Regions from separate parts of the Streptomyces sp. NPDC048600 genome, predicted to be linked through region 2. Evidence: predicted binding sites of a transcription regulator. Region 2 holds the regulator's gene; each other region holds the start of a gene.

Region 1 (2,263 bases), on a different contig from region 2:
ATCGCCGACCTGGAGAAGAACCACACGGGCATCGCCGCCCGGGTCCTGGACGACCAGGGCAAGCTGCGCCGGTTCGTGAACGTGTACGTCAACGACGACGACGTGCGCTTCGAGCAGGGCCTGGAGACCGCCACCCCGGACGGTGCCGGCGTCTCCATCATTCCCGCGGTCGCCGGCGGCTGATCCCGCCCGCAATTACCGTCGGTAACGGTGGTAACTGAGAGTTCATCGAATTGCCCCCTCCGCGAGAGAAGCGGAGGGGGCAATTCTGCATGGTTGAGCACGGTAGAGTTGGGGAAGCCGCCCCTTTCGTATGCCGGACGCATATGAGTTCCGCCAGGCGTTCCGTCGGAGAACCGACGAGAAGTGGCCAAACTGTGCGGCGGTTTTGCGACGTTCATCCCCTTTGTATGACCCGACTTGCCCGGAATTCGGGTGAATTCTCGGTAAACTCCCGACCGGTCGCGTCCTGAATTCTCGTCCGATTGACCTGTTGCAGACGGCAGTTGGACAGATACATTCAGCCGCGGTCGACGCGTTCCGGCGCACGCCCCCGGGTATGGGGGGTGAGGTCTGACCCGGGTCCGCGAAGTGTGGATCTGTGCAAGGGCCAGTAATAGGGGAGTTAGGCATGGCTCAGGGCACCGTCAAGTGGTTCAACGCGGAGAAGGGGTACGGCTTCATCGCGGTCGACGGTGGTGCGGACGTCTTCGTCCACTACAGCGCGATTCAGATGGACGGCTACCGCACCCTGGAAGAGGGCCAGCGGGTCGAGTTCGAGATCTCGCAGGGTCAGAAGGGCCCGCAGGCCGACATGGTTCGCGTCACCGCCTGAACGTTCTTTCTTTGTGAAGGGCCCGCACCCGTGAGGTGCGGGCCCTTCGCTCGTGTGCGCCCGCTCGCGCGCCCGCTCGTGTGCGCCCGTTTGTGTTCGCGCGGGGCTGAGAGCCGCTTCCGATCCCCTGGAGCCGCTTGCACTCGGCAGGGGCGAGTGCTAATCATTGGCGTTAGCACTCTGAAGGTGAGAGTGACAACGAGGACCGGGTCGGTGAGGCCCGCAGGCCGGGTGGGGCAAGGAACCACGAGGCTTGCGAGCCGTCCGTCGCGGGCGCGGGCGCGGTCCGAAGGAATCACCCCCAGTCCTGGAGGGACCACTTCACATGGCCAAGATCATCGCGTTCGACGAGGAGGCGCGGCGCGGCCTCGAGCGCGGCATGAACCAGCTCGCGGACGCCGTCAAGGTGACGCTCGGCCCCAAGGGTCGCAACGTCGTCCTCGAGAAGAAGTGGGGCGCCCCCACGATCACCAACGATGGTGTCTCCATCGCCAAGGAGATCGAGCTCGAGGACCCGTACGAGAAGATCGGCGCCGAGCTGGTCAAGGAAGTCGCCAAGAAGACGGACGACGTCGCCGGCGACGGTACGACCACCGCCACCGTCCTCGCCCAGGCGCTCGTCCGCGAGGGTCTGCGCAACGTGGCCGCGGGTGCCAACCCGATGGCCCTCAAGCGCGGTATCGAGAAGGCCGTCGAGGCCGTCTCCGGCGCCCTGCTCGACCAGGCCAAGGAGGTCGAGACCAAGGAGCAGATCGCCTCCACCGCCTCCATCTCCGCCGCCGACACGCAGATCGGCGAGCTCATCGCCGAGGCGATGGACAAGGTCGGCAAGGAAGGCGTCATCACGGTCGAGGAGTCGCAGACCTTCGGTCTGGAGCTCGAGCTCACCGAGGGCATGCGCTTCGACAAGGGCTACATCTCCGCCTACTTCGCGACCGACATGGAGCGCATGGAGGCGGTGCTCGAGGACCCGTACATCCTCATCGCCAACTCCAAGATCTCCTCGGTCAAGGACCTGCTCCCGCTGCTGGAGAAGGTCATGCAGTCGGGCAAGCCGCTGCTGATCATCGCCGAGGACGTCGAGGGCGAGGCCCTGTCGACCCTGGTCGTCAACAAGATCCGCGGCACCTTCAAGTCCGTCGCCGTCAAGGCCCCGGGCTTCGGTGACCGCCGCAAGGCCATGCTCGGCGACATCGCCATCCTCACGGGCGGCGAGGTCATCTCCGAGGAGGTCGGCCTCAAGCTGGAGAACGCGTCCCTGGACCTCCTGGGCCGCGCCCGCAAGGTCGTCATCACCAAGGACGAGACCACCGTCGTCGACGGCGCCGGCTCCTCGGAGCAGGTGGGCGGCCGCGTGAACCAGATCCGCGCCGAGATCGAGAACAGCGACTCCGACTACGACCGCGAGAAGCTCCAGGAGCGCCTGGC
Region 2 (2,263 bases):
GTCCACGCCCACCGCGCCGAACACCTCCGCGCCGGGAAACGCCGCCGCGCCGAAGACATGGTCGAAGTGGGGGTGGGTGAGCGCGAGATGGGTCACATCGTGGCCGGCCAGCCATTCGGCCCGCGTCCGCAGCAGATTCCCTTCAGACAGGCTCGAACCCGCGTCGATCAGCAGCGCCGCGCCGTCTCCGAGGACCAGCCCCGCCGTGCAGTCCCACACCGGGAGCCGGCACCGGCCGACCCCTGTGGCCAGCGGCTCCCATCCCAGGTCTTCCCAAGTCACCGTCATACCGCGACGCTAACGGTGACCCCCGCGCGGGGCACGGTCGTACGGGACCGGTCTTGCCGGGGGGCCACCCGACAGCCGTACACTGGGCCGGTGAGGCTGGCACTCCTATGTTCCGAGTGCCAGGCGGGGGAAACAGAGGGACAGAGCGCCAGGGTGACGACTGCTGGAGGTGTGCGCGATGCTCAGTGAACGAAGGCTCCAGGTGCTGCGCGCCATCGTCCAGGACTACGTCGGAACCGAGGAACCGGTCGGCTCCAAGGCCCTCACGGAGCGCCACAACCTCGGCGTCTCCCCGGCGACCGTGCGCAACGACATGGCGGCCCTGGAGGACGAGGGCTTCATCGCGCAGCCGCACACCAGCGCCGGGCGGATCCCGACCGACAAGGGCTACCGGCTGTTCGTCGACAAGCTCGCCGAGGTCAAGCCTCTCACCGCGCCCGAGAAGCGGGCGATCCAGAACTTCCTCGACGGCGCCGTCGACCTCGACGACGTCGTGGCCCGCACGGTGCGGCTGCTCGCGCAGCTCACCCGGCAGGTGGCCGTCGTGCAGTACCCCTCGCTGACCCGGTCCACGGTCCGGCACGTCGAGCTGCTGTCGATGGCCCCGGCCCGGGTGATGCTGGTGCTGATCACCGACACCGGCCGGGTCGAGCAGCGGATGGTCGACTGCCCGGCGCCGTTCGGCGAGGCCTCGCTCGCGGATCTGCGGGCGCGGCTGAACAGCCGGGTGGCGGGCCGGCGCTTCACGGATGTGCCCCCGCTGGTGCAGGATCTGCCGGAGGCCTTCGAACCGGAGGACCGCGGCACGGTCCAGACGGTCCTCTCCACCCTCCTGGAGACGCTCGTCGAACAGACCGAGGAGCGGCTGATGATCGGCGGCACCGCCAATCTGACGCGCTTCGGACATGACTTCCCCCTCACCATCCGTCCCGTCCTGGAGGCCCTCGAGGAGCAGGTCGTGCTCCTCAAGCTCCTGGGCGAGGCGGGGGATTCGGGCATGACCGTGCGCATCGGTCACGAGAACGCCTACGAGGGACTCAACTCCACGTCGGTGGTGTCGGTGGGCTACGGTTCGGGCGGCGAGGCAGTCGCCAAACTCGGCGTGGTCGGACCGACCCGCATGGATTACCCGGGAACGATGGGAGCGGTACGCGCAGTGGCACGTTACGTCGGACAGATCCTGGCGGAGTCGTAAGTGGCCACGGACTACTACGCCGTTCTCGGCGTGCGTCGCGACGCGTCGCAGGATGAGATCAAGAAGGCCTTCCGGCGGCTCGCGCGCGAGCTGCACCCGGACGTGAACCCGGACCCGAAGACCCAGGAGCGGTTCAAGGAGATCAACGCCGCTTACGAGGTGCTGTCGGACCCGCAGAAGAAGCAGGTCTACGACCTCGGCGGCGACCCGCTCTCGCAGGCCGGCGGCGCGGGCGCGGGCTTCGGCGCGGGCGGCTTCGGCAACTTCTCGGACATCATGGACGCGTTCTTCGGCACGGCGTCCCAGCGCGGCCCGCGTTCGCGTACGCGGCGCGGCCAGGACGCGATGATCCGGATCGAGGTCGAGCTCGACGAGGCGGCCTTCGGCACGACCAAGGACATCCAGGTCGACACGGCCATCGTCTGCACCACGTGCAGCGGCGAGGGCGCGGCGCCGGGCACCTCCGCGCAGACCTGCGACATGTGCCGCGGCCGTGGTGAGGTCTCCCAGGTCACCCGGTCCTTCCTGGGCCAGGTCATGACCTCGCGGCCCTGCCCGCAGTGCCAGGGCTTCGGAACCGTCGTGCCGACTCCGTGTCCGGAGTGCGCCGGTGACGGCCGGGTCCGCTCCCGCCGGACCCTGACGGTGAAGATCCCGGCCGGTGTCGACAACGGCACCCGGATCCAGCTCGCCGGCGAGGGCGAGGTCGGCCCCGGCGGTGGTCCGGCCGGCGACCTCTACGTCGAGATCCACGAGCTGCCGCACTCGACGTTCCAGCGG
Region 3 (2,263 bases), on a different contig from region 2:
CCTCGGAGTTGCCCGCGCCGTCGACCAGCGTGGTGTCGTCCTTGGTGACGGTCACGCGGCGGGCACTGCCCAGCACGTCCAGACCGGCCTGGTCGAGCTTGAGGCCGACCTCCTCGGAGATGACCGTGGCGCCGGTGAGGACCGCCATGTCCTGGAGCATCGCCTTGCGGCGGTCGCCGAAGCCGGGGGCCTTGACCGCGACCGCGTTGAAGGTGCCGCGGATCTTGTTCACCACGAGGGTGGACAGGGCCTCGCCCTCGACGTCCTCGGCGATGATCAGCAGCGGGCGGGAGCCACCGGACTGGATGACCTTCTCCAGCAGCGGCAGCAGGTCCTGGATCGAGGAGATCTTGCCCTGGTTGATGAGGATGTAGGGCTCCTCCAGGACCGCCTCCATGCGCTCCTGGTCCGTCACGAAGTACGGCGACAGGTAGCCCTTGTCGAAGGCCATGCCCTCGGTGAAGTCCAGCTCCAGACCGAAGGTGTTGGACTCCTCGACGGTGATGACACCGTCCTTGCCGACCTTGTCCATCGCCTCGGCGATGAGCTCGCCGACCTGCTGGTCCTGGGCGGACAGCGCGGCGACGGCGGCGATGTCGGACTTCTCCTCGATCGGCCGGGCGGTCGCGAGCAGGTCCTCGGAGACGGCGGCGACGGCCGCGTCGATGCCCTTCTTCAGGGCGGCCGGGGAGGCGCCGGCGGCGACGTTCTTCAGGCCCTCGCGGACGAGCGCCTGGGCCAGCACGGTGGCGGTGGTCGTACCGTCACCCGCGATGTCGTTGGTCTTGGTCGCCACCTCCTTCACCAGCTGCGCGCCGAGGTTCTCGTACGGGTCCTCGACCTCGACCTCGCGGGCGATGGTCACACCGTCGTTGGTGATGGTGGGGGCGCCGAACTTCTTGTCGATCACGACGTTGCGGCCCTTGGGACCGATCGTCACCTTGACCGTGTCCGCAAGCTTGTTGACGCCACGCTCAAGGGCGCGACGGGCGTCCTCGTCGAACTTCAGGATCTTCGCCATGGCAGCGGTAGCCCTCTCGGAAAAGTCTGGGGTAAAGAAACTGCGCCCCGGGCGCCCGGCTACTCATCGGTCGCGGGGGCCAGGGGCGCAGTGGAAAGCAAAGGTGCTTCGCGGGAAGCGAGGTGCTTACTTCTCGATGATCGCGAGAACGTCGCGAGCCGAGAGAACGAGGTACTCCTCGTTGTTGTACTTCACCTCGGTGCCGCCGTACTTGCTGTAGAGGACCACGTCGCCGACCTGGACGTCGAGCGGCAGACGGTTGCCGTCCTCGAAGCGGCCCGGGCCCACGGCGAGGACGACGCCCTCCTGGGGCTTCTCCTTCGCGGTGTCCGGGATGACCAGGCCGGAGGCCGTGGTCTGCTCGGCGTCGAGCGGCTGGACCACGATGCGGTCCTCGAGCGGCTTGATGGCAACCTTGGAGCTGGTGGTCGTCACGATCCGACCTCCCCCTTCGGAGATCTCACGGGGTTAACTGTCTGAGGTGGCGACCAGGTGGATCCGTCGTCGCGGGTGCCGGACCTGCCCGTCGCGTGTTTGGCACTCTCCAGTGGGGAGTGCCAGAGCCGAGACTATGACCGGGGTTAGCACTCGGTCAAGCGGAGTGCCAATTGACGTCCGGCGCGGCGCGTTCTCTCCAGTCGCTCACAGGTAGTCCTCCAGCCTCCCCACCGTCAGCCCGAGCCGCTGGATCTCCCGCAGCACGGCGGCCGTACGGTCGCGCAGAGGCGGGTCGGTGGGGTCGTGGGAGGGCAGCGAGACGATCGCGCCGGGGGCGAGCCCGGCGGGGGCCCGGGTGCCGGCGACGGTCGCGCTCCAGCGGACGACCGCCGCGATGCCGCAGTCGGCGGCGGCCCGCAGCGTGGCGGTGTCGTAGGCGCCGTGCGGCGGGCGGAACAGGCGCGGGCGCAGGCCGAAGCGGGACCGGAGCTTGTCCTGCTGCCCGCAGATCGCCGCGCGCTGTCCGGCGTACGGCAGTCCGCGCAGGTAGGTGTGGTCGAGGGTGTGGTTCTGCACGTCCGCGCCGACCGCGCGCAGCCGCGCGAAGTGCGCGTAGCCCGGCCCCACGACATGGCCGGTGAGGAACAGGCTGACCGGGAGCCGCAGTTCGCGGACCAGGTCGACGAACCGGGGGTCGCGCTCGGCCCCGTCGTCGTAGGTCAGGAAGACGACCGGGTCGCGGGTCGGCACCCGGTCGACGACGGGCGGCCGCGCGCCGGGGGCGGCCGGCCGGGGCCGGTGTGC

Evidence for each region. The regulator HrcA, encoded in region 2, represses chaperone genes, less so after heat shock. The targets are predictions, from matches to a motif close to TTNGCACTCNGNNNNNCNGAGTGCNAA.
Region 1: groL (chaperonin GroEL) is a predicted target of HrcA. The motif match lies at 972-998, and genes of this name have one in related genera.
Region 3: groES (co-chaperone GroES) is a predicted target of HrcA. The motif match lies at 1,603-1,629, and genes of this name have one in related genera.

The regions. Positions count from the first base shown of each region.
Region 1 covers NZ_JBVJGZ010000021.1:86,209-88,471, reverse strand. The annotation lists gene ACZ6SQ_RS26155 (MoaD/ThiS family protein) at 1-183, shown strand, start outside; gene ACZ6SQ_RS26150 (cold-shock protein) at 632-835, shown strand; gene groL (chaperonin GroEL) at 1,161-2,263, shown strand, end outside.
Region 2 covers NZ_JBVJGZ010000006.1:320,977-323,239, forward strand. The annotation lists gene ACZ6SQ_RS11300 (MBL fold metallo-hydrolase) at 1-288, opposite strand, end outside; gene hrcA (heat-inducible transcriptional repressor HrcA) at 467-1,483, shown strand; gene dnaJ (molecular chaperone DnaJ) at 1,484-2,263, shown strand, end outside.
Region 3 covers NZ_JBVJGZ010000010.1:196,960-199,222, forward strand. The annotation lists gene groL (chaperonin GroEL) at 1-1,021, opposite strand, end outside; gene groES (co-chaperone GroES) at 1,148-1,456, opposite strand; gene ACZ6SQ_RS16635 (polysaccharide deacetylase family protein) at 1,664-2,263, opposite strand, start outside.